Regions from separate parts of the Pseudoalteromonas sp. KAN5 genome, predicted to be linked through region 1. Evidence: predicted binding sites of a transcription regulator. Region 1 holds the regulator's gene; the other holds the start of a gene.
The links. The regulator FliA, encoded in region 1, starts transcription of late flagellar genes. The targets are predictions, from matches to a motif close to CTAAAGNTNNNNNNNNNNNNGCCGATA.

Region 1 (14,159 bases):
GCAGCTCGCATTCACGAATGATTTCTTCGATATCTGCCCCTAATTCAACCATTTTTACTGCTCGCGAGTAAATTTTAGCATCAGGATCATCATATTTTTGCGCGTCTTGTAATTGCGCTAATTCCTGATTACGCTCTTCTACAGCAACTAACCGTTTGCCAATACTGAGCATACCGGTGCGCATTTCAGCAACTTCACTGCGTAAAATACTTAGCTGTTGTTGTGCTTCTTGTAGTTGCAGTGTTCTACTTTTTAACGCCGCAACCTGTTTATTGTTATTAATAAAAATTAGCCCCAAACATACTAAAACAAGTAATAATGAGGCGCCTAGCAACGAGTATAACAACATAGTTTTTCCGTAAGCGCTATAAGCCGCTCAGCTCGTCCCACTCTTCATCATTTAGCAATTTGTTTAAATCAACTAAAATCAATAATTCGCCATCACGGTTACTCACACCTTGAATAAACTTAGCACTTTCTTCTGTGCCAATATTCGGTGCGCTGTCAATTTCTGAACTACGTAAATAAACAACTTCTGCCACACTATCAGCAAGAATACCAATGACCTGCTCTTCAGCTTCAATGATCAAAACACGTGAATTATCAGTCGTTTCTGCTGACATTAAACCGAACCGTGCGCGGGTATCAATTACAGTAACAACGTTGCCACGTAAGTTTATGATCCCCAGTACATAGCTTGGCGCGCCAGGTACTGGCGCAATTTCAGTGTAACGCAAAATCTCTTGTACCTGCATTACATTCACGCCATAGGTTTCTGATTCCAATTTAAAAGTGACCCACTGCAACACTTTATCATTGCCATCGGTATTTTTACTGCTTGATAATAATCTTTGTTCACTCATGTTAGTACTCCGATAATCGTTACTGCTCGCGGCTATCTAAACCTTGCTCTAATAATTGATTTAAACTTTGTACATCAATTAAGGCACACATTTTTTCTTTAATTACACCTGCAAGCCAAGGCCGCTTGCCACTTTTAGCTCGCCATTTCACATCTTCACTACGCAGTGTGATGTTATTAACTAGCTTTTCCGCCAATAATCCCCACTGGCTATCACCTAAAGTAATTAAGTATTGGTAGTTTAATTTGTCTTCTAACTCTTGGGTATACTTTTCTGGCATAACCCAACGAGCGGTATCAACAACATTAAGGTTTTCTTCACGATTTAGCATAACCCCTTTAAACCATTTAGGTTTACCGAACAATTGATTCACTTCCCCTAACTGATGAATGCCACCAAGTGCCTTCAAGGGGACGGCAAGGGTCAATCCCGCAACTTCAAAAAATAACGCTTGGAATTCACCATCAAAGTAATCTTCTTGACGTTGAACTGGCGTTTTCGCCGCAACGCCATCAAGTGATGAACGCTCTTTAGCTATATCATTGATATTAGCTTGGATCTGTGGTTTCTCAAGGGAGGGAGGAGTTTGTTCGGTTATTTCTTGTTGAACATCTGTTGCAGGTTCGTTCAATGCGCTGGGTTGCACAATCGTTTGCTGCGATGCCTTCGCTGGCATGTCAGTGCTACTATTTGTTGGTGATACTTGTTCGAGTAATTTTGCAACCGGCTCTAAGTCCGTAGATTCTTCTTCGCACAATAAAGCCCCCAAGTACTGGGTCATTACTTTTTCATTAGCAAATAACTGCTTACTCATTCATTAACCTTGTTCAATTAAATAGTCGAGTAATGCGCGATAAGCATAAACACCTCTGGAGCGTGGGCAATATTGAACTGGCACTTGCTGAGCTAAACTTGCATCACGAAACTTTGTATCGACCGGTATGACCCCTGGCCACACCTTGTCTTGGTAGCTCTGCTGTAACGTTTTATATGCCTCAAGAGATGCATTGGTGCGTTTATCATACATTGTAGGGATAATGGTATATTGATACTGCTTTGATTGCGAGCTTTGCATTAACTCCATGGTCCGCATCATTCTATCAAGCCCTTTTAGTGCCAAAAACTCCGTTTGCACCGGCACTAAGATCCGTTCACTGGCCGCCAAAGCGTTTACCATTAAAACGCCCAACACAGGCGGACAATCTAATATCGCATAATCGTAATGCTCACTGATTTTAGTTAATGCTTTTTTTAAAATCAGCCCCATCCCTGTTTTATTTCCCATACTACGATCTAAGGTGGCAATTGCCATAGTAGCAGGCAAAATATCTAAATTATCAATATTTGATGGGCACAGTGCTTGTAAAATCTCTTCACTGGCCATGGTGTTACCCCGGGCAAAGATATCATAGACACTGACTTCTAAATCTTCAGAATCAATGCCAAAGTAATACGTTAACGATGCATGTGGATCAGTATCTATCAGTAATACTCGCTTTCCTTGCAGCGCTAATATGCCAGCTAAACTAACAGCCGTCGTGGTTTTACCTACTCCGCCTTTTTGATTCGCTACTGTCCAAATTTTCACATCACACCTTATTGTTTTTCATTGCGCGTTGTAATTCGAATACCGCCATGTGGGAGTTGGATCACTTTAATGCTGTTATCGTCACTTGGCAACTCAATTGGTTGTGGCTCTGGCGCTAATTGTTGCCTCTTCTGCTCCTCAGTGGCTTTAGGCTCCGGTGGCAAACCGTACTTAGATAAGGCCACCACCACCTTACGATTTTCCGCTCGGCCTTGCTCGGTATCATTGTCAGCAAAAGGTGAATATTGTCCATAGCCTTCAATAGCCATTCGAGCCGGATTAATTCCTAAGCTCTCAAGCTCTACTAGCATAGACGTTGCTCGAGCGACTGACAGCTCCCAATTAGACCGAAACATTTCATTTCGAATCGTTTCGTTATCAGTATAACCACGCACCCGTATATAATTATCAACTGGGGCTATAATATCTTTCACGAGTTTGATCACTTGTTTTGCACGTAAGTGTGCCACAGCACTACCACTTGAAAACAACATTCCTGAGCTCAATTCAATAATCAACCAATCTTGGTGTAATTCTAAACTGGCTTCGCCATCACGTATTTCATCAATTAACGCTGATTGCAGTTTAGTCAGTAAACTATCCAATGGTTTACCTAAATGCTTTTGCTTTATATTACTCGTATCGCTTTGACCATCGAGCAACTCTGGACCTACTTCTTGCTTTTGGATACTTTCCCCATACAGTAGCTCTTTTTCGGGGCTAACCCTATCAGTTAATAAGCCTGTTCCAGTTACGCCTTGGCCTTCTTGGGAATGCTGGCGAGCTGATTTATCAAACACTTGCTCTAGCGAGTCAGATAGAATTTGGAAGCTTTCTTCTTTATTGATAGCAATGGCATACATCACCACAAAAAATGCAAACATTATGGTCATGTAATCAGCATAGGAAACCAGCCAACGCTCAGTATGTTGGTTTTTATTTGACGAATGGCGAAGGCGGCGGCGTATCATTATGGTTGCAACTGAGTCGGTCGCTCAACACGATACGCTTCAAGTTTAAGCTCAATATTAGCTGGACTATCGCCTTGACTCATAGCGATAATCCCCTCTGCGAGCAGCTCGTGGTACAGCATTTTCTGTTCAATCTGTTGCTGTAGTTTGTTAGCCATAGGCAAAAATAATAAATTTGCCAAGCCAACACCATAAATAGTTGCTATAAATGCCGTTGCCACGCCCGCGCCTAATTTTTCAGGATCTGTGATAAACGACATTGCCTGAATAAGCCCAAGTACGGCCCCTAAAATACCAATAGTTGGGCTATAACCGCCTAGCGCTTCATAGACACGGCTGGCCTCAAGTAGACGTTCACGCTCCAGTAATAAATCAATTTCTAGCGTGTCTCTAAGTTTTTGTTCACTATTACCATCAATCAACAAACTGAGTCCTTTGGCAACATATGGATCAGGGTGCGTTAATGCAATCTCTTCTAAAGCCAAATAACCTTCTTGACGCGCTTTATGAGACCAACCTTTCACTTGCTCAATAGCCCCATCGATATCATGACGTGGTGGAAAGAACACCCAATGGCTGATCTTGAGTACTTTACTAAAGGTACTGGCTGGTGTTTGTAACATCACAGCCCCGAGTGTCCCACCGAGCACAATGATGAGCGCTGGACCATTAAACAACGCACTAACAACCCCGCCTTCCAATGAGTAGCCAAAGCCAATAGCACAAAGGGCCACTAATAGGCCTAAAAATGACAGCTTATCCACAACCAATCTCACGAACTAATCGAGTAGCAACATCGCTCAGTGCAATACTTGCTGATGATAGCCCCGCACTTGTAACCGCTTGCGGCATACCATAAACCACACTGGTTTTTTCATCTTGTGCCCAGATAGTGGCACCCGCTTGTTTCAGCATCCTCGCTCCATCACGGCCATCGGCTCCCATTCCTGTCAGAACAACAGCCAGTACATCACCTTGAAACGCTTTCGCTGTACTGGCAAAGGTAACGTCAACACTGGGTTTATATGTGATCCGCGCACTATCATCTTCAAATACTCTTAGCGTCCGGTTCCCCCCCTCGCCCTTCAATCAACATTTGTTGACCGCCTGGTGCCAAATAAGCCGTACCTGGCATTAATCTATCCCCCTGCTGAGCTTCTTTTACGTGTATTTTACACAAGCTATTTAAACGAGCAGCAAATGCAGGGGTAAAGGCTGCAGGCATATGCTGGATCAATAAAATAGGATGTGGAAAGTTAGCAGGTAATTGGGTCAAAATGGTTTGCAGTGCAACAGGACCACCAGTAGAGGTACCAATAGCGACAACTTGATATTTCTTCCCTGAAGCGCGAATAGAGGCGGTAGCACCAGCACTTGGTGCTGTATTTCGGTTGAAACTTCTATCCGGCTGAGTAATTGTAGAGCGCAGGGAAGTCGTAGCACCTGAAGGTGGCACTGCTGGCGTTGATGATACTGGCCGACTAAAACGTGATAATCGACGGCGGCCGATTTCTTTTACTTTATTTTGTAATAGCTTAATTGCGTCTTCATTATTACGGGCAATATCTTCAAACTTTTTCGGTAAGAAATCCAACGCCCCCGCATCAAGCGCATCTAAAGTGGCCGTTGCACCATCACGAGTAAGTGAAGAAAACATCAGGATTGGTGTTGGGTTAGCCGCCATGATCTGTTTTACAGCACTAATCCCATCAAGCACCGGCATTTCAACATCCATGGTGATTACATCAGGTCGTAATTGGTTTGCTTTATCCACAGCTTCTCGGCCATTTACCGCAAAACCAATAACTTCAATATCCTTATCTTGCTCGAGTATTTCGCTCACTCGACGGCGAAAAAAACTTGAATCATCAACAACTAAAACTTTAACTGCCATCGGCATACTCTTGTTAAATTTTATCTGTGAGAGCTAAATTAGCTCTCACGTTAAGATAAGAATGGACTAGGCGTAGTGCTTTAACAGGCTAGGCACATCTAAAATAAGCGCTATACCACCATCAGAGGTGATTGTTGCACCTGCCATACCCGGCGTACCTTGTAATAAAGCATCAAGCGGCTTGATCACCACCTCTTCTTGACCAATCAATGAATCAACAACAAAGCCAACTTGTTGTGTGCCTATTTGTACAATCACAACATGGCCTTGTGCTTTGCGCTGAGAACGATCGGCACCTTTAACTAACCAATGTTCTAAGTAAAACAATGGCAACGCTTTTTTACGCACTATGATAGTTAATTGACCATCAACAACATTGGTTTTAGTGAGATCAAGGTGAAATATTTCATTTACACCAGCCAGCGGTAATGCAAATGTCTGCTCGCCAACAACAACCATCAATGTTGGTAAGATTGCCAGCGTTAGCGGTACTTTAATTTCTAAAACTGTGCCTACACCCAGCTCAGACTGAATATTCACAGAGCCATTAAGCTGAGTAATTTTGGTTTTCACCACATCCATACCCACACCACGGCCAGAAATATCCGAGATCTGCTCTTTAGTAGAAAAGCCAGGAGCAAAGATTAAGTTATATGCTTCAGTATCAGATAAACGGGCTGCTTGTTCGTGATCAAGCACGCCTTTACTAATAGCAATCTTTTTCAGCTTTTCAGGATCCATACCCGCACCGTCATCACGGATGGTAAGTAAAATATGGTCACCTTCTTGGGATGCTGACAATGTCACAGTACCTGTACGTGATTTACCCGCCGCTTCACGCACATCAGGCATTTCGATACCATGATCCACTGAGTTACGCACTAAGTGAACAAGTGGATCCGCCAGTGCTTCAACTAAGTTTTTATCTAAATCAGTCTCTTCACCAACCAATAACAAGTTGATGTCTTTTTTCAAGCTACGTGCTAAATCACGGACTACACGAGGGAAACGACCAAACACTTTTTTGATCGGTTGCATGCGGGTTTTCATCACCGCACCTTGTAAATCTGCAGTTACCACATCAAGGTTGGAAATGGCTTTACCCATGGCCTCACTTTCAGTGTTAGTCGCAAGGCTTACGAGACGATTACGTACTAATACTAACTCGCCAACCATATTCATTATTTGATCGAGACGCTTAGTGTCAACACGTACTGTTGTATCAGCTTGTGCCGGTGGTGCTTTTTTCGCCGCTGCTGGTGTTGTTGTTGCAGGAGCCGTTGTCGATGTTACTGTAGGAGCCGGCTTTTCAACTTCTTTACTTACCTCTGTGCGAACTGGCTCTTTTGCTTCAGGCTTAGCGCTTGATGAAGTCGTTGGTGTGGATGCTGACACAGGTACTGATTCTGTCGCTTGGGGAGCACTCCCTTTACCATGCAATTCATCTAGCAGAGCTTCAAATTCATCATCGCTGATCTCATCCGAGCTTGAAGTTTTTGGCGCTTCAACCGGTGTTGAAGGTGAAGCTGCGGCTTGGCTACTGGTCGTATTACTAACGATACCAAAGCTACCAACACCGTGTAACTCATCTAACAGGCTATCAAATTCGTCATCTGTAATATCACTATTCGATGAATCATTACTTACCGAACTTGTTGTGGCTGCCGGGCTTTGCCCTTTACCATGTAGTTCATCAAGTAAACTTTCAAATTCATCTTCTGTAATTTCATCAATTTGCACTTCAGTCGTATCGTTTTCGACCTGACCATCAAATAAAACATCAAATGCAAATGGGTCGTCATCATCTAAAATCGCGTCAGCATCAACTTGTGGAGCTGGAGTACTGTCAATTGGTGATGCACTACTGATTTCATCTGCACTCGGAGGCAGACCAAGTTTGTGTAAAACGGCAAGTAATTCAGGATCTGCAGGCTCAGGCTTTTCTCTACTTTGAATAGTCGCAAACATTTCGTTAATTGTATCGAGTGCTTGTAGGATCACATCCATTAGCTCAGAATTAACTTTACGCACACCTTGGCGTAATAAATCAAATACGTTTTCAGCGCCATGACAAGCATCAACTAGCTCGGTCATACTTAAAAAACCAGCACCGCCTTTTACCGTATGAAAGCCACGGAAAATTGCATTGAGTAATTCGGTATCATCTGGGTTATTTTCAAGCTCCACCAGCTGTTCTGACAAAAGCTCAAGAATTTCTCCAGCCTCAACTAGAAAATCCTGTAAAATATCTTCATCGACTTCAAAGCTCATGCCGTTATCTCCTCTTAGAAGCCCAAACTTGATAATAAATCATCTACATCATCTTGCCCTGAGACAACATCATCACGAGATTCTTTATCAATAATTGGCCCTTCTGGGCCTGCAATTTTATTTTCAGCAGGCATTTTTTCAATGGCTGGTGCTACTATTTTTGTTTCTCGATCGTCTTGGCTACCAAATGCCGTTAACAAATGGATCAAGCTGTCTTCTACTTCTCTAACTAATTCGATCACTCGGCGGATCACTTGGCCAGTCAAATCTTGGAAGTCTTGCGCCATTAACACATTGGTCATTAGCCCTTGCAGTTCATCCGTTTTAGTTTGTGAGTTATTCATAAACTTATCTAAACTATGACAGAGAGTTTTAAACTCACCCAACTCAATTTCACGACTCATGAGGCGATCCCATGTTGGTTTGATGTGTGAAATCTCATCAGCGAGTTGTTGAGCAATAGGTAAACTTGCTTCTACCGCGTCCATGGTTTTATTAGCAGCGTTCTCTGTCATTTCCATAACATAGTTAAGGCGCTGCTTTGCATCAGGAATTGCTTCGGTAGTCAAATCAGCTAAACGTGTGTCGAGTTCAAAATTTTTCAACGCGTCATGCAGCTGACGTGTCAACTTACCTACTTCGGCGAATAATTCTGATTGCTCTTTTGACGCAGCATCAATAATTAATTGATCAGCTTTATCTTGTTCACCATTTTCAAGGTAAACTACAAGCTGACGGGCTTGCTCTAAACTGATCTGAGGCGCAGCTGGTGCTGACATAAGCCTCTCCTATTTATTTAACCTAAACGCTCAAACACTTTTTCCAATTTGGTCTTAAGTGTCGCAGCTGTAAATGGCTTAACGATATAACCGTTAACACCAGCCTGAGCAGCAGCAACAATTTGTTCTTTTTTAGCTTCTGCTGTGACCATCAAAACTGGAATATGTTTTAGGCTGTCATCAGCTCTAATGGCACGCAACAAGTCAATCCCTTGCATACCCGGCATATTCCAGTCTGTTACTACAAAATCAAATTCTTGATTTTGTAGCATTGGCAATGCTGTTGAGCCATCATCAGCTTCTTGTACATTTGTAAAACCTAAATCTCTTAACAGATTTTTGATAATACGTCTCATCGTCGAAAAATCATCAACAACAAGAATTTTCATGTTTTTATCCAAAACATCCTCCGGTGAGGTCTGAACCTATATTTACTTACTACTAATTTATCCAGTCATTGATTTTTGCTTTTAGCTTAATCATCGCCTGACCATGTATCTGACTCACACGCGATTCGCTTACATCGAGTATATGTCCAATCTCTTTTAAATTCATTTCATCGTTATAGTACAGCGATAATACTAGCCCATCTCGTTCAGGTAAGGATTGTATAGCTGCTAACAATGATTTATTAAAGCGTTCATTTTTAACATTATTAAAGGGCTTGTCTAGCGCTAAATCATGTCCTACTGGGGTAATAACATCTTCGTCAACCCCTAAATCTTCTATTCCTAGTACTTTGCTGGAGTTCACATCACTAAGAATATGATGGTACTCATCGAGTGTAATATCAAGTTTTTCAGCAACTTCAATATCTTTAGGCTCGCGATTAAGTTCACTTTCAAGTTCACTAATTGCCTCAGCTACTCTACGACTATTACGATGTACAGAACGAGGTGCCCAATCACCACGGCGCATTTCATCAAGCATTGCGCCACGAATACGAATACCTGCAAAGGTTTCAAAACTTGCACCTTTGCTTGCATCAAAATTTTTCGACGCTTCAATCAGCCCTATCATTCCCGATTGAATCAAATCATCGAGCTGCACACTCGCAGGTAAACGAGCGATTAAATGACACGCCACTTTTTTGACAAGTGAGGCATGTCGTTCAACAATCACATTTAGATTTTGTGTAGATTGATATCCCATCGCTTTATTCACCGATGCTGTCATAGTTAGCCGTTTACTAGTTTTTCTATGAAAAATTCTAAATGGCCAGAAGGTTGATTAGGTATAGGCCATTTAACTGCTTTTGTCGCTAATGTTTTAAATGCTATTGCTGCAGGGGAGTTAGGGAATAAGTCAACAATCACTTTTTGCCGACGTGTTGATTTACGCATATTCTCATCGTAAGGGACAGTGGCAACCAACTCCATCGATACATCCAAAAAGCGGTCTGTTACTTTTGAGAGTTTTGCAAATAACTCATGGCCTTCACGCATGCTGCGAACCATATTAGCCACGATTTTAAATTTATAAACACCATGCTCACGGCTTAATACCTTGATTAAGGCATAAGCATCGGTAATAGAAGTTGGTTCATCGCATACGACGACCATGACATCTTGGGCTGCGCGAGAAAAGCTTAACACCATGTCAGAAATACCAGCAGCAGTATCAACAATCAATATATCAAATTCGGTATTTAATTCGCTAAATGCGCGGATCAGACCAGCATGCTCAGAAGGTGAAAGTTCGACCATGCTTTGCGAACCAGACGTTGCTGGCACTATTTTTATTCCAGCAGGACCTTCCACCAAAATTTCGTCGAGTTCACATTCGCCTGATAATACATGAGAAAGGTTACGTTCTACTCGCAGTCCGAGCATTACATCGCAATTCGCCAAACCTAAATCGGCATCCAGTACTAATACTCGGTTTCCGAGTTGACCTAAGGCAATCGCAGTGTTTAGTGAGACGTTCGTTTTACCAACCCCACCTTTACCACCTGTGACAGCGATAACTTTAACGCCCTTATTATTGTTTTGACTCATTTTACGCAGGCCACTTGCTTGATCTAATACTGTGTTAATCATACATCCCTACTGTGCTTGACGCTACTGCTTGACGTCGTGAATGTTGCGCTTTTGTTCTTTTTAAATACAATTGTTCAGCTTTTTTTACTAATTTCTCTGCATTAGCGACCCGAATGTCTTCAGGCACACGCTGACCATTAGTAAGATACCCTATTGGGAGGCGATTTTGAATCGCTATACTAATAATCTCGCCTAAACTTAACGATTCGTCTAATTTAGTGAAAATACAGCCACTTAATTGTACTTTTTTAAAGTGCCTTACGGTTTCTTGCAATACATTAATTTGAGCTGTAGCACTGAGTACTAGATAGTTACGAATATCAACTCGTTGATTACGCATTAGCGTGTTCAATTGTTCGGTTAAACGTAAATCACGTTGACTCATGCCAGCGGTATCTATTAATACTAGACGCTTATTGCGTAAATGGTATAAAACTTCAGCTAATTCATTGGCATCTTTAACTTGTTTTACACCACAGCCAATAATACGGCCATAAGTAGCTAATTGCTCATAGGCACCAATGCGGTAAGTATCGGTGGTGATAAGTGCGACTTTATCAGCCCCATACTTTTGTGCCCCCAGAGCGGCAAGTTTAGCAACTGTGGTTGTTTTACCCACTCCCGTTGGGCCAACAAGTGCAAAAACGCCGCCTTGGCGTAGAATCTCGTTATTAGTGGTATGCATTTGGTTTTCAACCATTTGCAACAATGCTTGCCATGCTTGTTGACGCGATACATCATCAGGAATAAAGCACGCCATTTGTTCAGCCACTTCGCTATCAATCCCCATGCCAACTAAACGGTCAATCATACATGCACGCGTTGGATCGCGACGTGCTAAGTCTTGTTGCATTAAACCTGAAACTTGATACTCAAGTAATTGACGCATTGCAGCCATTTCATCACGCATCGCGCTGATTTCATCGGTTTTGGCTGCGTTTTTGCTTGGTATTGGGGCATCCAAATCATCAAAGCCACTTTCAAGTTCATCATCAAACCCTAAGCTATGTGCTTGGGTCTCTGGACGAGCTACACTCTGACGACGAGCAAAATCATTATGTGTTGGTTGCTCATGACGAGTTTGCTGTGCTTGTTGCTGTGGCTGATATTGGGTTGCGGTGTCAATTCCTGACTGACTAAACATTGAGGCAAGCTCAGGTGAGCGCGGACGAGGTGATTGGCGCTCTAATAATGCTTGTAAGCTATCTGCTACTGCAGCTTGCGGCTCCGGCTGGGTGCGTTGCGGCGCAGGTTTAACAAAGTGAGTATTTGTTTGTGCTGTTGTTGCCTGTGGCTGTGCCGGCGCTTTAGGGGCCGCTTTTTCATAATCAACGGCGGCAACAATTTCTACCCCATTGGCTAATTTTTTATTTGACATGATGACCGCATCAACACCGAGTTCATCTTTCACTTCTTTTAGTGCGGTACGCATATCTTTAGCAAAAAAACGTTTTATTTTCATGGTTCAACCCCTTTAAAATCCGATTATTGGCCTACTGAGCTGACAATCTTGATCTGTCTTTCATCTGGTACCTCTTGGTAAGACATCACCCGTAATCCTGGAATGGTGTACTTAACAAAACGAGATAACACAGTGCGTAACATTCCTGACGTTAGCAATATCGAAGGTTCACCGGCCATTTCTTGGTTTTGATGCGCTTCATTTAAAGATTGTTGAAGTCGCTCTGCAAGTCCTGGTTCTATTCCGGCCCCTTCGTCGCCTGCATTTTGCAGTGACTGATGCAACATCTGTTCCAACTCAGGCGCCAAGGTTATGACAGGGATTTCTGATGACATACCAACCGCGTCTTGAACTATCAGTCTGCGCAGTGAAATACGCACTGCTGCCGTTAGTACATCTGGGTCTTGACTACGTGGGCCATACTCAACGAGGGTTTGCACAATTGAGCGCATGTCACGAATAGCAACGCCTTCATTCAAGAGGTTTTGCAATACTTTTACAATAACCGTCAGTGGTAAAGTATCTGGCACTAGCCCTTCAACTAAACGTGGATGACTCTTGGCAAGCATATCAAGGAGGTTTTGCACTTCTTCATGGCCCAGTAACAATGCCGCACTATTGGTTAATAACTGGCTAATATGGGTTGCAACGACCGTTGCAGAATCAACTACGGTATACCCTAGCGATTGCGCTTCATCTTTTTGATCGGGCTTGATCCACACTGCATCTAAACCAAAGGCAGGATCTTTTGTTTCAATCCCTTTGATGGGGCCAAACACTTGTCCTGGGTTTATCGCCAGCTCATCACCATGTTTGAGCTCACCTTCACCAGTAGATACCCCCATCATAGTGATTCTGTATGCATTCGGGTCAAGCTCTAGATTATCGCGAATATGAACAGGGGGTACTAAAAACCCCAACTCTTGAGATAGTTTTTTTCGTACCCCTTTTATCCGGTTAAGTAACTCACCACCTTGTGATTGATCAACCAAAGGAATTAAACGATAGCCAACTTCAAGACCTATAACATCAACTTGCTGCACATCATCCCAGCCTAGCTCTTTTTGCTCTTGTTTATTTGCAACACCGGTGCCTGTAGCGCCTCCATTTGCAGCTTCAGCTTCTTTTGCGGCCGCTTCTTTTAGTTTGCTTTGCTGCGCGTAATAGGCAAGATAACCCAGTAGTGCACCCAAGCTTAAAAATGCAAAGTGGGGCATCCCTGGCACTAACCCCATCACAATTAAGATACCTGAAGCGATAAATAATGATTTTTCGTTACCAAGTTGCTTCTTGAATTGGTCGCCCATATTGAGCGATTCATTTTGACGAGTAACAACAATCGCTGTACCAATTGATAGAAGTAATGAAGGAAGTTGAGCCACTAGGCCATCACCAATAGTCAGTAAGGTATAAACTTCCATTGCCCGACTAAAACTTAAATCGTGTTGGATCATACCAACAAATAAACCACCGACGATATTGATAACCAAAATCACAATACCGGCAATCGCATCGCCTTTTACAAATTTACTGGCACCATCCATTGAACCATAAAAGTCGGCTTCGCGGGTTACTTCTTCACGGCGATCTCTCGCTTGCTCGGCACTGATAAAGCCCGCATTTAAGTCGGCGTCTATAGCCATTTGTTTACCTGGCATTGCATCTAAGGTAAAGCGCGCGGATACTTCCGAGATACGCCCAGCACCTTTGGTAATTACCACAAAGTTGATGATGATCAAGATTAAGAATACTACGAGGCCAACCGCATAGTTACCACCGATCACAACCGAGCCAAATGCTTCGATAACTTTACCAGCAGCGTCCCCGCCATTATGCCCTTCCAACAATACCACTCGGGTACTGGCAACGTTAAGTGCTAAACGCATAATGGTCGCAATCAATAGTACGGCTGGGAACATACCAAACTCGACGGGTTTCATGGTGTAGACAGTAACCAGTAAAACCACCAGTGCTAAAGCTATATTAAACGAAAAAAGAATGTCGAGTAAAAATGGCGGGAGTGGTAATATCACCATTCCCAGCGCTGCAAGCACTAATAAAGGCGTACCAACACCTTTCAAATACTCTTTTTTATCTTTATTAAGTTGTTGTAATACAGCTTTAAATTCCATAATTCTACAATTTCAAAAAATTGACACTACACGGAATTTGCAATAACTATTCCAAGTTATTGATTGCTTGATTAATACTTGTAGGCATCAGGAATGGGCAGTGTTTTATTCAATTTGGTTGGACGCTTTCCGCGACCTTTTTGGAATCGTTTAAGCTGAA
Region 2 (16,698 bases), 270 kb from region 1:
TATGACTTTGGGACCTTAGCTGGCGGTCTGGGTTGTTTCCCTCTTCACGACGGACGTTAGCACCCGCCGTGTGTCTCCCGGATAGTACTTTACGGTATTCGGAGTTTGCAAAGGGTTGGTAAGTCGGGATGACCCCCTAGCCTTAACAGTGCTCTACCCCCGTAAGTATTCGTCCGAGGCTCTACCTAAATAGATTTCGGGGAGAACCAGCTATCTCCCGGTTTGATTAGCCTTTCACTCCTAGCCACAGGTCATCCCCTAACTTTTCAACGTTAGTGGGTTCGGTCCTCCAGTTGATGTTACTCAACCTTCAACCTGCCCATGGCTAGATCACCGGGTTTCGGGTCTATACCTTGCAACTATTCGCCCAGTTAAGACTCGGTTTCCCTACGGCTACCCTAATCGGTTAACCTCGCTACAAAATATAAGTCGCTGACCCATTATACAAAAGGTACGCAGTCACAGAACTAGTCTGCTCCTACTGCTTGTACGTACACGGTTTCAGGTTCTATTTCACTCCCCTCACAGGGGTTCTTTTCGCCTTTCCCTCACGGTACTGGTTCACTATCGGTCAGTTGGGAGTATTTAGCCTTAGATGATGGTCCACCTATATTCAGTCAAAGTTTCACGTGCTCCGACCTACTCGATTTCACTTAAAATGCATTTTCATGTACGGGACTATCACCCTGTATCGTGGCACTTTCCAGAGCCTTCCATTAACACATTATAAGCTTAAGGGCTGTTCCGGTTTCGCTCGCCGCTACTTCCGGAATCTCGGTTGATTTCTTTTCCTACGGGTACTTAGATGTTTCAGTTCTCCGCGTTCGCCTCGTTAACCTATGTATTCAGTTAACGATACCTGCAAGCAGGTGGGTTTCCCCATTCGGAAATCTTAGTCTCAAGTGCTTTTTACTAGCTCGACTAAGCTTATCGCAAGTTAATACGTCCTTCATCGCCTCCAACTGCCAAGGCATCCACCGTGTACGCTTAGTCACTTAACCATACAACCCAAACGGGTCTTTGTTTTGTGACAGTTTAACTTCGCCAGAAGTTAATATTGAATACTAAAGTAGATACCAATCAATCATTTCAAAGAAACAATTAAATGGCACTGAATGATACTGCTATCATTCTTTTTTACTTTTGAAAACTCTGTATAAATAACAATGTTATTCATACGAATTTTATTATCAGCTTTTCCAAATTTTTAAAGAGCATATTAATTAATAAACCTTGCGGCTTACTAACTAACAATCATCTGTGTGGACACTTCGAACAAATAAGTTCTAAATCGTATAAGGAGGTGATCCAGCCCCAGGTTCCCCTAGGGCTACCTTGTTACGACTTCACCCCAGTCATGAATCACTCCGTGGTAAACGTCCTCCCGAGGGTTAGACTATCTACTTCTGGAGCAACCCACTCCCATGGTGTGACGGGCGGTGTGTACAAGGCCCGGGAACGTATTCACCGCGTCATTCTGATACGCGATTACTAGCGATTCCGACTTCATGGAGTCGAGTTGCAGACTCCAATCCGGACTACGACGCACTTTAAGTGATTCGCTTACTCTCGCGAGTTCGCTGCACTCTGTATGCGCCATTGTAGCACGTGTGTAGCCCTACACGTAAGGGCCATGATGACTTGACGTCGTCCCCACCTTCCTCCGGTTTATCACCGGCAGTCTCCTTAGAGTTCTCAGCATGACCTGCTAGCAACTAAGGATAGGGGTTGCGCTCGTTGCGGGACTTAACCCAACATCTCACAACACGAGCTGACGACAGCCATGCAGCACCTGTATCAGAGTTCCCGAAGGCACCAAACCATCTCTGGTAAGTTCTCTGTATGTCAAGTGTAGGTAAGGTTCTTCGCGTTGCATCGAATTAAACCACATGCTCCACCGCTTGTGCGGGCCCCCGTCAATTCATTTGAGTTTTAACCTTGCGGCCGTACTCCCCAGGCGGTCTACTTAATGCGTTAGCTTTGAAAAACAGTTCCGAGGAACCGAGCTTCTAGTAGACATCGTTTACGGCGTGGACTACCAGGGTATCTAATCCTGTTTGCTCCCCACGCTTTCGTACATGAGCGTCAGTGTTGACCCAGGTGGCTGCCTTCGCCATCGGTATTCCTTCAGATCTCTACGCATTTCACCGCTACACCTGAAATTCTACCACCCTCTATCACACTCTAGTTTGCCAGTTCGAAATGCAGTTCCCAGGTTGAGCCCGGGGCTTTCACATCTCGCTTAACAAACCGCCTGCGTACGCTTTACGCCCAGTAATTCCGATTAACGCTCGCACCCTCCGTATTACCGCGGCTGCTGGCACGGAGTTAGCCGGTGCTTCTTCTGTAAGTAACGTCACAGCTAAGCTCTATTAAAACTTAACCTTTCCTCCTTACTGAAAGTGCTTTACAACCCGAAGGCCTTCTTCACACACGCGGCATGGCTGCATCAGGCTTGCGCCCATTGTGCAATATTCCCCACTGCTGCCTCCCGTAGGAGTCTGGGCCGTGTCTCAGTCCCAGTGTGGCTGATCATCCTCTCAAACCAGCTAGGGATCGTTGCCTTGGTGAGCCATTACCTTACCAACTAGCTAATCCCACTTGGGCTAATCTTTTGGCGTGAGGCCCGAAGGTCCCCCACTTTGGTCCGTAGACATCATGCGGTATTAGCAGTCGTTTCCAACTGTTGTCCCCCACCAAAAGGCATATTCCCAAGCATTACTCACCCGTCCGCCGCTCGTCATCTTCTAGCAAGCTAGAAATGTTACCGCTCGACTTGCATGTGTTAGGCCTGCCGCCAGCGTTCAATCTGAGCCATGATCAAACTCTTCAATTAAAAGTTTTTATGTTCCGTAGAACAGCTCAATGAATTCTGAATTTATTTAATATCTTTCGATATTGAATTGACTGTGCTGCAATAAATAAATTTATTGCTGTTGGTCACTCAGTTTCAATTGAGACTCTAAATTTGTTTGCGTTACTACCTAAGTAGCTTCGCTGTTAGAACTCAATCTGTACGAGTGCCCACACAGATGATTGCTTTATATTGTTAAAGAACGCTTGAGTTGCCTTGGCGACTCAAGGGAAGCGAATTTTACGCTTTCCTATTTTTTTGTCAACACTTAATTTTAAACTTTATTAAAAATCTAAACTCAAGTTTTACTCGACTTACTAAGTGACTTACTTGGCTCGCTATGCGTTGCCTGCTCTGCCGTCTCAGTGGGGTCGCATTATAGGGCGCCGCGAATTTTACGCAAGCGTTTTTTAATAGAAACATAAAAAAAAGCGAACTTCGCACAAAAAACGCACTAAGACACATAAAACATGTAGTTTACTGAATAAAAAACAGACAAACTTTTCTCGAGAGGATCTTAAGTATTACTTAGGTTTTGTATTTAGCAAGTTTTTAGTATAAAAAAACACCACAGTGGCGTGGTGCTTTTATTGTCTGCTACAAAACTTCCTTAATATAGTATGCTGTAGAGCTTTCTACGATATTTTGCGGCTAAGCTATCGCCATCAGGTAAAGACGCTATTACATCTAAAAAAGTAGGCTTTGCTTGAGCAAAATTTAAATCTTTTTTCAAAATGTTAAAAAGTAGCTCTAACGCTTCTTCTTTACGACCAGCCTGATTTAATGCGTCAGCAAGCTCGGCTTTAATTTCTAAATCATTCGGGTATTTTTCAACCTGAACTTGCAATGCTTTTATTTCTGGTGATTCTTGTGCTAAAAGAGCCTGCTCGCATTTTGCTTGAATATTTGTAAAGTAAGCATCACGCTCATTTTCTGCTACAGATGCCAGTAGTGCTTGCGCATCATCAAGCTTATGTATTTGTATACAGATATCTGCCAACACCAATTTAATTCGTGCATTGGTAGTGTCTAATTCGTAAGCTTGCTTTGCATAATTGAAGGCACTATTAAGATCTTGTGCTATTAAAGCCTGTTTAGCTTGCTCTAGCAGTAATTCGTGTTGTGCTGGTAAATGCTTAGCTAACACATCGCGTATTTGTTGCTCAGACTGTGCCCCCGCTAACATATCAACTGGCGCAGAATCTTTCAAAAACACAAGAGTTGGCAGTGTTTGCAAACCAATTTGTTGTGCTAATTGCGCAGCTAATTGCTGTTCAATATCACAATCTAACGTTGCAACGAGTAAATGCTCACCGTATTGGCTGACAATTTTTTCTAAAATGGCTGCTTGCGATTGACACTCAGGGCTCTGTGCAGAGTAAAAGCTAAGTAGTACCAGTTTTTGCTGTGAAGTTTCACCTAGTACTTGTTGCAGGTTTTGCGGATTAACATTGACCATATTATTCATTACGATTGATTGCCATATCAGACTATTTAGGGTTTTATATGGTGGCAGATACAATAATTACAAGCCCCGCTCACAAGCCATAAATCAAAAAGGTCTTTTATGAAATTTCACAAACTTTACGCCGCCCTACTTTTTATAAGTCCACTGGTCAGCGCCACGACGTTAGATCTCAAGCTAGATAAAACCATGCCTGCAATTGAAAAGTTTTACTTAGATTTACACCAGTCCCCCGAACTTTCTTACCACGAGCAACAAACAGGACAGAAAATAGCAAAACAACTCAAACAACTTGATTTTAAAGTCACTGACAATGTTGGTGGGTTTGGCGTAGTCGGAATTTATAAAAATGGTGATGGTCCAACAATTATGATCCGCACTGATACCGATGGTTTACCTATTATTGAGCAAACTGGCAAACCATATGCGTCTAAGGTCACTGTTACTAATGAGCATGGTGCGACTGTTGGTGTAATGCATGGCTGTGGCCACGATATTCATATGAGTTCATTCATTGGTACTGCTCAGCAGTTAGTGAAGCATAAAGATGCATGGCAAGGTACTTTAATGATGGTAGCACAACCTGCAGAAGAAGTGGGGGGTGGCGCAAAAGCAATGCTCAAAGAGGGGTTATTCTCTAAATTCCCCACTCCTGATCATGTTATTGCTCTGCATGTCAGTGCCAGCGTACCTGCAGGGAAAGTCAGTATGAAAAACGAGTACACCATGGCAAGTGTCGATTCTGTTGATATTACAGTCAAAGGAAAAGGCGGTCATGGTGCTTATCCACACACTACGATTGATCCTGTGGTCATTGCATCACGCATTGTATTAGCACTACAAACCATCACTAGCCGTGAGCTTTCACCGTTAGAGCCATCAGTAATAACTGTTGGCTCTATCCATGGTGGCTCTAAACATAATGTCATTTCTGATGAAGTGAAATTACAACTTACTTTACGCAGTTATAACCCCGAAGTGCGTTTACAACAAATTGCAGCAATCAAACGTATTTCACAAGGGATTGCATTAAGCGCTGGCTTAGAAGAATCGCTTATGCCAGAAGTGTTTGTGCATGAAGATGAATCAATTCCCTCAACTTATAATAACCCTGCACAAACAAATATTGTTCGTAGTGCAATTAGTGCTGCAATTGGTGCTAGTAATGTACTAGAAACAGAAGCGGTAATGGCTGGGGAAGATTTTGGCTTGTATGGTCGAACTGACAAAAATATTCCCATCACCTTGTTTTGGTTAGGTGGGGTTGAACAAGCTCAATACGCTGCGGCACAAAAATCAGGGACCACTTTACCATCATTGCATTCAAGTAAATTTGCACCTGATTATAAAGTAGCACTGCCAACAGGAATAAAAGCGATGAGTAATGCTGCCGTTGCGTTATTTAATCAGTAAATCCGCTAAGCCGATTTTGACTTGGCTTTTCTTTTAAAACGTCGCTTTGGCGGCGTTTTTGGTAAGTGCGCAAATACATTACTATCACAATTTTTGGCTAACTCAACAAACCCAGCTAAATCTGCCAATAAGGGATTTAAAAATTGCTGATAACTCATCTGCTGCTCTGCAATACTTCCCAAAGATGCTTCCCATTTTGCAGTTAAATCTGGACTGGCTAAACCATCAGGTAACGCAGTGATCAATGCTTTACCTGTATCAGTTGCTAAAATAAGTTTACCTTGGCGCTTTAAAAACTGTCTTTTAAATAGCAGCTCTAAAATCCCCGCTCTAGTGGCTTCGGTTCCTAAACCATCAGTTTCTTTTAATATTTTTTTGATTTCTGGATCTTTAACATAACGGCTAATGCCAGTCATCGCGCCAAGCAGTGTCGCGTCATTAAAATGGGCCGGTGGCGTGGTCATTTTATCGATAACTTCGCCCCGCCCACAATGTAACTTTTGCCCTTTGCTTAATGGCGGTAATGTCTGCTCATCTTTTAATGTGGTTTTTCCCATTAATGCTTTAAAGCCTAAACTGACATCTTGTTTTGCGTTGGCTTTAAAAACCCCACCATTAATTGTTATTTCCGCTTTTGTTTCATTGTAAATGTAATCTGGATAAAATTGGATCAGATAATGACGGCTGATCAATCCATACACTTTACTTTCCTCAGCATTCAAACTTACTGATTTCAACTGCTTAGCTGTCGGGATAATAGCGTGATGCGCCGCAACTTTAGCATCGTTAAAGCACTTACTGCGTTTGCCACTATCCGCACCTTGGCAATGCGCCTCACTTTGACCACCATTAATAGCAATAGCCTTTAATATACTCGCAGCTTCTTGGTGATGATCTTTGGGTAAATAACGATTATCTGAACGAGGATAAGTAATGAGTTTATGGCGTTCATATAAATTTTGGCAAATATCCAAGACTTTTTGTGCGGGCATAGAAAATGCTTTTGCAGCGTCAATTTGTAGTGCTGATAAATTATAGGGTAATGGGGCTTGTTGTTTTTTCTGTTTTTGCTCAAGCGCCGTCACTTCACCGGGTTGCTCAGTGATACGTGATGCAACATTTTCAGCAAGACCGCGATGCAGCACTCGCCCCTCTTCATCTTGATAAGGTTCACACGCTTTGCTTGGTTGCCATTTTGCAGTAAATGGCTCTTTATTTTCGGTGCTTAAATGGGCTAATACTTCATAAAAAGGTTTCGCGACAAAATTAGCAATTTCGTTATCACGCTGAACCACCAACCCTAATATTGGTGTTTGTACTCGCCCAACAGAAAGCACATTACCAAACCCTGCTTTTTGCCCAGCTAAGGTATAAGCACGCGTTAGATTCATGCCAAACAACCAATCAGCCCGAGAGCGCGCCAGTGCAGAAACACTTAGTGGAATAAAATCACGATTGGTACGCATACTCGCTAATGCTTTTTTAACTGCACTGACGTTTAAATCACTGATCAATAAGCGTTGAATACTGTGTTTTTTGGCCTGTGATAATTTTACTTGTTCAATGACTTCATCTACAAGCAATTGGCCTTCTCTATCCGGATCGCCAGCGTGAACAAGCTGTTCGGCTTGTTTGATTAACTTTTTAAGTACTGTAAGCTGTTTACGAGTTTTTGACTTTGCTTTTAACTGCCATTGCTGTGGCACTATAGGTAAATCATCAAAGCGCCATTTTTTATATTGCTCATTATAATCGTCAGGTTCGGCTTGCTCTAGCAGATGGCCAATACACCAAGAAACGCAATCACCATTGGCTACTTCAATATAGCCATCATGCTTTTTATGCGGCTTTGGGAGGGCATCGGCAATCGCACGACCAAGGGATGGTTTTTCAGCAATGTATAATTTCATAGCAAGCCACAACAACTGTTTATATAAACAGTAGTCTAGCACACATAAATTTACTGGGAAATATTAACCTTGTTTGACGTTTCCGATTTACGGGATAATAAGTAAATCAATGGTAGATAACACACCACCACTGTTGCAGTATTAATGATAGGTAGCAGTGTTTTATACATCATCGTGCTGTAGGAGAGATCCCACAAGTGACGATCAACCAAACGAAATAATTGTAATAAGGGTGCAGCTATAACTACAAGTTGGCCAATGACACTTTGCCAAAGGTACACCTTATCTTTAATTCCTAAGTAGGCAATCAAAGCCATCCACGCTAGATCGTTAAATGCCCAAACTACGTAACGCCAAATATAAGGGTCATCAAATTCTCTTAGGCTTGAATAAATCACGGCCCCATACGAAAAGAAAAAAGCTGTAATCAAGACGAATCGAAATGCCAGCCAATCCTTACGTAAATAAAATACAAAAATAGCTGGTAGTAAAAATAACACCCAGCTATATTCAAGCATAAAAATTACATTGTTCACCCAATTAGGCATTGGCGTTACTTAACATTCTTCTCTTCTTCATCGCCACCAGAACCATTGCCCGGCATATAGCTATATATATCAACCTTTTTCATACGTCACTCCGTTACACTTGTTAAAAAGTCACTTTAAGCTAAATTAGGTACTTTGCCAAGCATCATTGACGAACATCTATTGGATCAGATTCTTTTGCCTTCCCTTGCATGATTGATATTTCTACGCGGCGATTACGACGTCTATCTGCGTCAGTTTCATTAGGAACTAATGGCCGTGTTTCTGCATGGCCAACTACAACCATACGAGTTTTATCAAAGCCTTGTGCTTTTTGCATTTCGCTTGCTACCGCAACAGCTCGTTTTGATGACAAGTCCCAATTATTGGTATACAGCTCATTAGATACTTGAAAGTCATCAGTATGGCCCGAGACCGTAATTTCACCTGGCACATCTTTTAACAGCGTGGCTATATCACGAATAATAGGTTTGAATTTAGGCTGTAAAAAGGCACTGCCAGAAGGAAATGAACCATTTTCGCGAATACGAATAATAATTTGCTGACCTAACGATTCCAGTTCAATCGCCCCATCCATTATTTGCTGTTCTAATTGCTGCGCTATTTTTTTCACCAGCTCATTAACTTGCTCTTGATCGGCTGCAGCAATTGATTGCTCAGAGGCTTGTTGTTGCGCAGTACTTTGCGACTCACCACCGCGCTTGTTACCACGTTGTTCTTGACGCCCACCCGCAGAGCTTTCATCACCCGCCTGAAATTCTAACATTTGCTGGGTCATTTCCACAGTTTGCTGTTGAATGGTTTCTATCGGAGTAGGTTCAGGTTTACCTGGGGTGAATTCCATGGCAATCACCGATGTACCTTTGGGGATATCTTTTACTTCTATTTTATTTTGCACACCAAAAGCAAACTTCATCGAGCCCGCGATTTGTTTAAATTTCAGCACATCCATTTCTGAAAACGCGAGCAAAAGCACAAAAAAGCACATCAACAATGACATTAAATCCGCAAACGTCCCCATCCAAGCAGGAAGTCCTGGTGGTGGGCACTTGCACTCTTGCTCAGACATGCTTACTCCTCAGTATCGACTTTTCTTTTTGATTCAGCGAGGTAGTTTTTCAAAATGCCTTCGATAACTTTTGGATTCTGACCATCTTGAATACCTAACACAGCATCTAAAATCAAACGCTGGTTCATTGCTTCTTCGTCTTTACGTAGCTCTAATTTAACTTGAATTGGTATCGCCACTACGTTGGCTAAAAATGCACCATACAGGGTTGTTAAAAGTGCGACCGCCATTGCCGGGCCAATTGCTTTAGGGTCATCCATATTAGATAGCATTGCCACCAAACCTATAAGTGTACCAATCATGCCCATAGCAGGGGCAATATCGGCAAGCGCTTTAAATAAGCCAGCTCCCGATTCATGGCGAGTAGAAGTCAGTGCAATATCTTTTTGTAGTGTCGCTCTAACCACATCAGCATCATGACCATCGACAAGCATATCGACGCCCTTACGCATAAATGCATTTGGTATTTCAGCTTCTTCGAGTGCTAAAAACCCTCCTTTACGTGCTGAATCAGCAAGCTCAACGGCTTTTTCGATAAGCTCTTCGGGAGATTCGATTTTAAACATAAACGCTTTGGCAGCAACTTTACCAATGCCAAAAAACTGGCTCATTGTATAATTTGATAACACGATAAAAATCGAGCCACCAAATACAATCACTACAGACGGAGTATTGTAGAACATCGCCACTTCGCCGCTGCTACTCAAAAACATGGACATGACAATCAAGCCAATAGCGCCGAGAATACCTATAATGGTTGCTAAATCCACTTACCCCTCCAAAGGAACTCATGCTTTACTGCCCGCGACAGTAAATTTTTATTATTAACTGCTTATCGGCAATGTATTGAATTACTTAAACCATTTACTGAAAAAAATGAAATGAAAACGTTTAGCTCTATTTGGCATTTTAATCTACCACGCTTAACCTGCAAGGTTTAAATCTGAGTAAAAGCATTTAATCAGTGACAAGAATATAGTTTATTATTCAAAAAAAACGCATCAGCCTTTGACCTAGTTTAGCATTCCCCCTAAAATTGGCCTCACATTTCTATCATCTAAGTTGAATCCACTATGGCGACTAAAAAACCAGAGAACCTAAGCTTTGAGCAAGCGCTTGAAGAATTATCCTTAATCGTCACAGAAATGGAGCAAGGTGAGCTTTCGCTTGAACAATCATTAAAACAATTTGAACGCGGTATTGCTTTGGCTGGCGCATCATCTAGCAAGTTGCAACAAGCAGAACAAAAAGTCGCTATTTTGATGGGTAATGATAGTCAGTCACCGCTTACTAACTTTGATAATGATTTGGAATAACGAGTGTTAATAACAGAGCAAATAAAATGCGCTCAACGTGATGTTGAAGCCACTCTCAATCGGTATTTTGAGCAACCATTGGATACAGAGGATAGTATCAAACAGGCAACTCATTATAGTGTTTTAAATGGCGGTAAACGGCTACGACCATTTTTAGTATACGCCACAGGCAGAATGCTTGGTGCAAAGCATCAGGATTTAGATGTGTTAGCCGCCGCCATAGAATGCATTCATAGTTACTCGTTAGTCCATGATGACTTGCCTGCAATGGATGATGATGATTTACGCCGCGGTCGCCCTACTTGCCATATTGTGTATGGTGAAGCCCAGGCAATTTTAGCAGGAGATGCCCTGCAAACACTGGCATTTGATTTAATAGCCAATCATGTATTTGATGTTCCCGCTCAGCAGCAACTAAAAATGATTGCAACACTTGCCAAAGCATCGGGCATTGAAGGTATGGTTGGTGGTCAAGCATTGGATATTGTCGCAACAAACAAAGCGGTGAGTCTTGCTGAACTTGAGCGAATTCATCAACTAAAAACAGGGGCTTTGCTAAACTGCGCAATCACCTTAGGGGCACTGTGTGCAAAAGGGATTGAGCAAAAAACATTAATACAATTAAAACAGTTTGGTGATGCAATTGGACTGGCTTTTCAGGTACAAGACGATATCCTAGACATCGAAGGCGACACCCAAGTACTAGGAAAACCACAAGGCTCCGATGTTGCTGCCAATAAAGCAACCTACCCTGCACTACTTGGGCTAGCTGGTGCAAAACAAAAAGCTCAACTTTTACTTGAGCAAGCACTGCGTGCTTTAGCTGACATTGACGCAGATACCACAGAGCTTGAGCATTTAGCAAAATATATTGTTGAGCGAGAGTATTAAGCTAGATTCAGCATTTATTAGCAAATAATGATGTACAAAATAACTAAAAAACCAGAGTAACATTGCGTTATAATGATGCCTGGTTAGCGAAGGATGTATTAAAAATCATGACACTTGATAGTAGCAAGTATCCATTATTAGGTTTGGTTGACGAACCAGCCCAACTGCGTGATTTAGCGCAACAAAAATTACCTGCATTTAGCAATGAGCTGCGTGATTATTTACTTAACTCAGTGTCGCAAAGCAGTGGTCACCTTGCATCAGGCCTAGGTACTGTGGAGCTAACGGTTGCATTACACTATGTGTACAATACTCCTGAAGACCGTTTGGTATGGGATGTAGGTCATCAAGCTTACCCGCATAAAATCTTAACGGGTCGTCGCGATCAAATGCATACTATTCGCCAAAAAGATGGCTTACACCCTTTTCCATTTCGTGAAGAAAGCCAATACGATACCTTTAGCGTGGGCCACTCAAGCACTTCAATTTCTGCGGCTTTAGGCATGTCTATTGCTGCACAAAAAGAAGGCAAAGGTCGTAAAACAGTCGCCGTTATTGGCGATGGTGCAATCACCGCAGGCATGGCATTTGAAGCAATGAATCACTTAGGTGATGTAAAGTCGGATATGTTAATCATTTTAAATGATAACGAAATGTCGATTTCAGAAAATGTGGGAGCACTCACAAACCACTTTGCACGCATTTTATCAGGCAGTTTTTATACAAACATTCGTGAAGGCAGTAAAAAGCTACTCTCAGGTGTACCACCTGTAAAGCAATTAGCGAGTCGTATGGAAGAACATTTAAAAGGTATGGTTATTCCAGGCACTTTTTTTGAAGAGCTGGGCTTAAACTATATCGGTCCTATCGACGGTCACGATGTAAATATGTTGGTAGATACATTACGTAATATGCGTAATTTAAAAGGCCCACAGCTACTTCACATCAAAACGCAAAAAGGAAAAGGCTATAAACCTGCTGAAGCCGACCCTATTGGTTATCATGGTGTACCAAAGTTCGACCCTGCTATTTCAAGCTTACCAAAATCAACACCTGGCGCAGCCACCTTCTCTAAAGTATTTGGCGACTGGCTATGTGATATGGCAAGCCAAGATAGCAAATTGATGGCCATCACCCCTGCAATGCGTGAAGGCTCTGGAATGGTGCGTTTTTCGAAAGAATATCCTAAGCAGTACTTTGATGTTGCTATTGCTGAGCAACATGCGGTTACCTTAGCGGCTGGTTTTGCGTGTGAAGGCTTAAAACCCGTTGTTGCTATTTATTCTAGCTTTTTGCAACGCGCCTATGATCAGCTTATACATGATGTAGCACTGCAAAACTTACCAGTACTATTTGCCATTGACCGTGCTGGTATTGTGGGTGCCGATGGCGAGACCCACCAAGGTGCATACGATTTAAGTTTTATGCGCTGTATTCCAAACATGATCATCATGGCGCCAAGTGATACCAATGAATGCCGGCAAATGCTTTACACCGGTTATCGTTGTAACAGCCCTGTCGCTGTGCGCTATCCTCGTGGTAGTGCTGGTACCACCGAAATAAGCGAGCAAATGACTGAGCTTGAGATCGGTAAAGGCCGTGTAATTAAACAAGGTGCTAAAATCGCGATTTTATCTTTTGGTACTTTACTTGAAAATGCTCAATTAGCAGCAAAAGAGCTCAACGCCAGTCTCGTCGATATGCGTTTTGTTAAGCCACTAGATAGCGCATTAATCGACAGTTTATTAGCTGATCATGATGTGCTTGTAACACTTGAAGATAATGCCATAGTTGGCGGTGCAGGCTCTGCTGTGAATGAATATTTAGCCGCAATAAAAGCAAATGTCAGCATCCTAAATTTAGGGATTCCCGATGAATTCATCAAGCATGGCACACAAGAGCAAATGCACGATGAAATGGGCTTAGGTTCACAAGGCATACTCAACAGTATAACTAGTTTTATTACTGACTAAGCGATATAACGAGTAAATCACTCGAGAAAGTCTGGTTAAATAATAAAAAGGAGCATGGCTCCTTTTTTATTATAAAAATCATAACATTAAAAAAACTTCAAGTTATTTCCATTTTTTTGCATCCAATTATTTCTCTGCCACGTTTATTCACTGAGGTTAACTCGTGAGCAAAGCGTTCACGCTTTTATATAATACCAATCGACTTAAATATTTAGCCTTTCTAGCGTGCTAAATAAAGCGCTAACGGCGTTATAAATTTTTCATGTGGAACAACTACACATTAAAATTTATGCCTTGTTATCACTCTATTTATCCGTCGCTATAAATGACTAATAACTTAACACGATTGATATAAGCTGTTCTAAGCAAAACTCTTTGTATGTTCACATTTGATGGAATATTTAAGAAGGTACAAACTATGAAAACGTTTAAATCAGACGCAACAACTCAGTCTATCCACACTCAATCAATGGCAGGTAAACTCTGCTTATCGGCACTTACTTTAGCAATTGTGTTTAGTTTAACTGGCTGTGATGGTGACGACGGCAACGATGGTGTAGCAGGAGCTCAGGGTATAGCTGGAGTTGCAGGCACTAACGGAACAAATGGTACCGACGGCACAAATGGCAGTGACGGTACTGATGGGGCTGATGGCACCACAGGTTTTGCAGCGGCAACCTTTATCCTCGCTAATAATGGTACCGATAACGCAGGTACAGTAGACCTAATAGACCAAAATGCTGCGAAATTAAAAACATTTAATAGTGGTGCGAATGAAGGTGTTGCCTTTGATGGCTTAGGTAATTTAATACAAGCCAGTGACTCTGGTAATGGTGCTATTAGCACAGTTTGCCAAGTTTTGAGTCGTGCAGACGGCACAATGTTTGACAGCAACCGTGACCGCACTATTACGGGTAGTACTACTACCTTAGTCAACCCTAAAGGTATTCATGTATCGACTAAACGTGGACTTATTTTTGTCGCTGACTTTAATGCCATGCAGATCACTGTTTTTGGCGCTACCGCAGCGGGTGATGCAACACCTTTAGCAAGCACAGTCACAGACGCAAAACCGTGGGATGTTACTTATGATGATGTAAACGATCGTTTATATGTGGCGCTAACCAATGGTGATGTGGGTGTATACGACAATTATGTTGATGGTGGCTTTGTCGCAATGCCTACACGTACTATCACCCCAAGTAATGAAGCCGGTGAGAAAATATCAGTCAACATTCATGGTATTGCTTATGATGCTCACACCAATAAATTAGTGCTTTCTGATGTCGGTAGTGCCAGTGATGCAACCGATGGCGCTTTGTTTGTGATCAATAATGCCTCTCTTGCAGATGGTAATACCAGCGTTGCACGTAGCATTGCAGGCCCAGCAAGTATGCTTGGTAACCCTGTTGATATAAGCTTAACAGGCAGCGACCTGCGCGTCGCTGAGAAATCAAATGACGCGGTACTGGTATTTAGTAATATCTTTTCCGGCGCTAGCGGCGATATCAGTCCAGATAGTGTTACTGCGACTATTAAGCCAGAATCAATAACAGAAACAGTTATGCATAATGACATGGCGGACGTGTCGGATAGCTATATAGCTAATATGCCATTAATGGCTGTTGCCGTCAGCAGCAACCCTGGCACTGCCGGCCCTACAACTGGGCAAATATCACGTTTAAATGCGCCACTTACCAGTGAGTTAGGCAATTTTAATGCAAACCAAACAATTGAAAGCGTTACTTTTGATAAAGCAGGTAATAGTTATGCGACCTTTGATAACAGCACCACCTCTACCGGTGGAATTGTCATTGCAAATAAAGTCGCCATGCATCGTGATGGTGAGGTATTTACGCTCAGTCAAGATTCAATTATTAGTGGTTCAAATACAGGCCTAATCTCTCCTAAAGGTTTAGATGTAGCATCAGACAGTGGGTTAGTTTTTGTTGCTGAAAATAACGCCGCCACCCCCGGAATTTTAGTATTCTCTACTTGTACCACTGGTGATGCAAGCCCACTAATCACACTGACACCAAGTAACAGCGCACGCCCTTGGGATGTCGATTACGATGTTGTCACGGACCGAGCATTTGTTGCATTAACCAATGGTACTATTGCCGTATTCGATGAAGTAAAAAGAAAACTTATGGCAGGTATGAGTGTAATTACAGGGGAAGATCGCTTGATCACACCCGCAACCGCTGGCACAGCATTCCCTGCTCCAACGAATATTCATGGAATAGATTATGATCCACTCAGTGATTCGTTAATCGTATCGGATGTAGGCAGTGCAGCAGACGCCACTGATGGCAAGCTATTTGTATTAAATAATGCTGGTACTAGCTCTGGATTGAGCAATGTCAGTGTCAATATCGCAGGCCCGGCGACTATGCTTGGTAACCCTGTCGATATTATGTTTACAGGCAACCACCTTTATGTGGCCGAGAAATCAAATAGTTTAGTCATGCGCTTTGATAATATTTTAAATAGCCCAGGTGGTGATGTTGCTGCTAACTTAAGCTACTCATTCACAGCCCCTGAGTCAGTCGCTATTTTACCCGCTTGGTTAAACCACTAACCCATCAAGGGCAGCAACTTAACTGCCTTTAGTTGGCCTCCCAATGCCTTAACGTTATACGTTAGGGCATTTTTATTACTCTGTATTTTAACTAGCGCATCCATACTTTGATATCAGCTAACCCGTTGGCCTGCAAAACGCTCAACTGCTGCTCAATATTATTGGTTTGTTCAAATTCAAAGGCATCTAACTGCTCATCAAAAGTGATGTTTGCAACGCCATCGCCACCACGTTTTTTTACTTGATGCAGTGCAATATCCGCTAAGTTAACGGATGTTTCCCAACCAATTACTTGGCCACCAAGTAATGGCAATGGGTAAAATGAAAAGCCAATGGATGCTGTTAAGCTAATAGTGTCGCCACTAGGAAGCCTAAAGGAATGTTCTGCAATTACTTTACAAAGCTCTGCAACATAACTATCGATGGCGCTGCGTTTAAAGTCACGCAATAGCAGTAAAAACTCATCACCACTCCAACGCGCTACATAATCTGAACCCTGAGTTCGCGAGTTGAGTAAAGCAGCCATCTGCTGTAAGCAACTGTCGCCACCTAATGGGCCATGCGCGTCATTAATGCGGCTAAAATTATCAAAATTAATGATCAACAGCACTAAGGATTTTCCCTGCGCCTGCAGTGATTGCGAATTACGCTGGAAGTGCTCTATATCTTTTGGTAGCT

Region 2: the regulator FliA is predicted to act here: its motif matches at 10,093-10,119, upstream of pomA (flagellar motor protein PomA).

The regions. Positions count from the first base shown of each region.
Region 1 is NZ_AP025589.1:2,088,461-2,102,619, forward strand. It holds gene KAN5_RS09405 (DUF2802 domain-containing protein) at 1-349, opposite strand, end outside; gene KAN5_RS09410 (chemotaxis protein CheW) at 366-863, opposite strand; gene KAN5_RS09415 (chemotaxis protein CheW) at 883-1,677, opposite strand; gene KAN5_RS09420 (ParA family protein) at 1,681-2,451, opposite strand; gene KAN5_RS09425 (flagellar motor protein MotB) at 2,460-3,422, opposite strand; gene KAN5_RS09430 (flagellar motor protein) at 3,422-4,186, opposite strand; partial or broken gene KAN5_RS09435 (chemotaxis response regulator protein-glutamate methylesterase) at 4,179-5,316, opposite strand; gene KAN5_RS09440 (chemotaxis protein CheA) at 5,383-7,587, opposite strand; gene KAN5_RS09445 (protein phosphatase CheZ) at 7,602-8,366, opposite strand; gene cheY (chemotaxis response regulator CheY) at 8,384-8,767, opposite strand; gene KAN5_RS09455 (RNA polymerase sigma factor FliA) at 8,808-9,518, opposite strand; gene KAN5_RS09460 (MinD/ParA family protein) at 9,545-10,405, opposite strand; gene flhF (flagellar biosynthesis protein FlhF) at 10,398-11,867, opposite strand; gene flhA (flagellar biosynthesis protein FlhA) at 11,891-13,999, opposite strand; gene flhB (flagellar biosynthesis protein FlhB) at 14,071-14,159, opposite strand, start outside.
Region 2 is NZ_AP025589.1:2,352,528-2,369,225, forward strand. It holds rRNA gene KAN5_RS10545 (23S ribosomal RNA) at 1-1,001, opposite strand, end outside; rRNA gene KAN5_RS10550 (16S ribosomal RNA) at 1,297-2,836, opposite strand; gene KAN5_RS10555 (tetratricopeptide repeat protein) at 3,465-4,322, opposite strand; gene KAN5_RS10560 (amidohydrolase) at 4,422-5,732, shown strand; gene KAN5_RS10565 (DNA topoisomerase III) at 5,738-7,642, opposite strand; gene KAN5_RS10570 (hypothetical protein) at 7,693-8,190, opposite strand; gene KAN5_RS10575 (flagellar motor protein MotB) at 8,336-9,259, opposite strand; gene pomA (flagellar motor protein PomA) at 9,262-10,029, opposite strand; gene KAN5_RS10585 (exodeoxyribonuclease VII small subunit) at 10,333-10,575, shown strand; gene ispA ((2E,6E)-farnesyl diphosphate synthase) at 10,579-11,466, shown strand; gene dxs (1-deoxy-D-xylulose-5-phosphate synthase) at 11,574-13,439, shown strand; gene KAN5_RS10600 (hypothetical protein) at 13,909-16,020, shown strand; gene KAN5_RS10605 (ligand-binding sensor domain-containing diguanylate cyclase) at 16,112-16,698, opposite strand, start outside.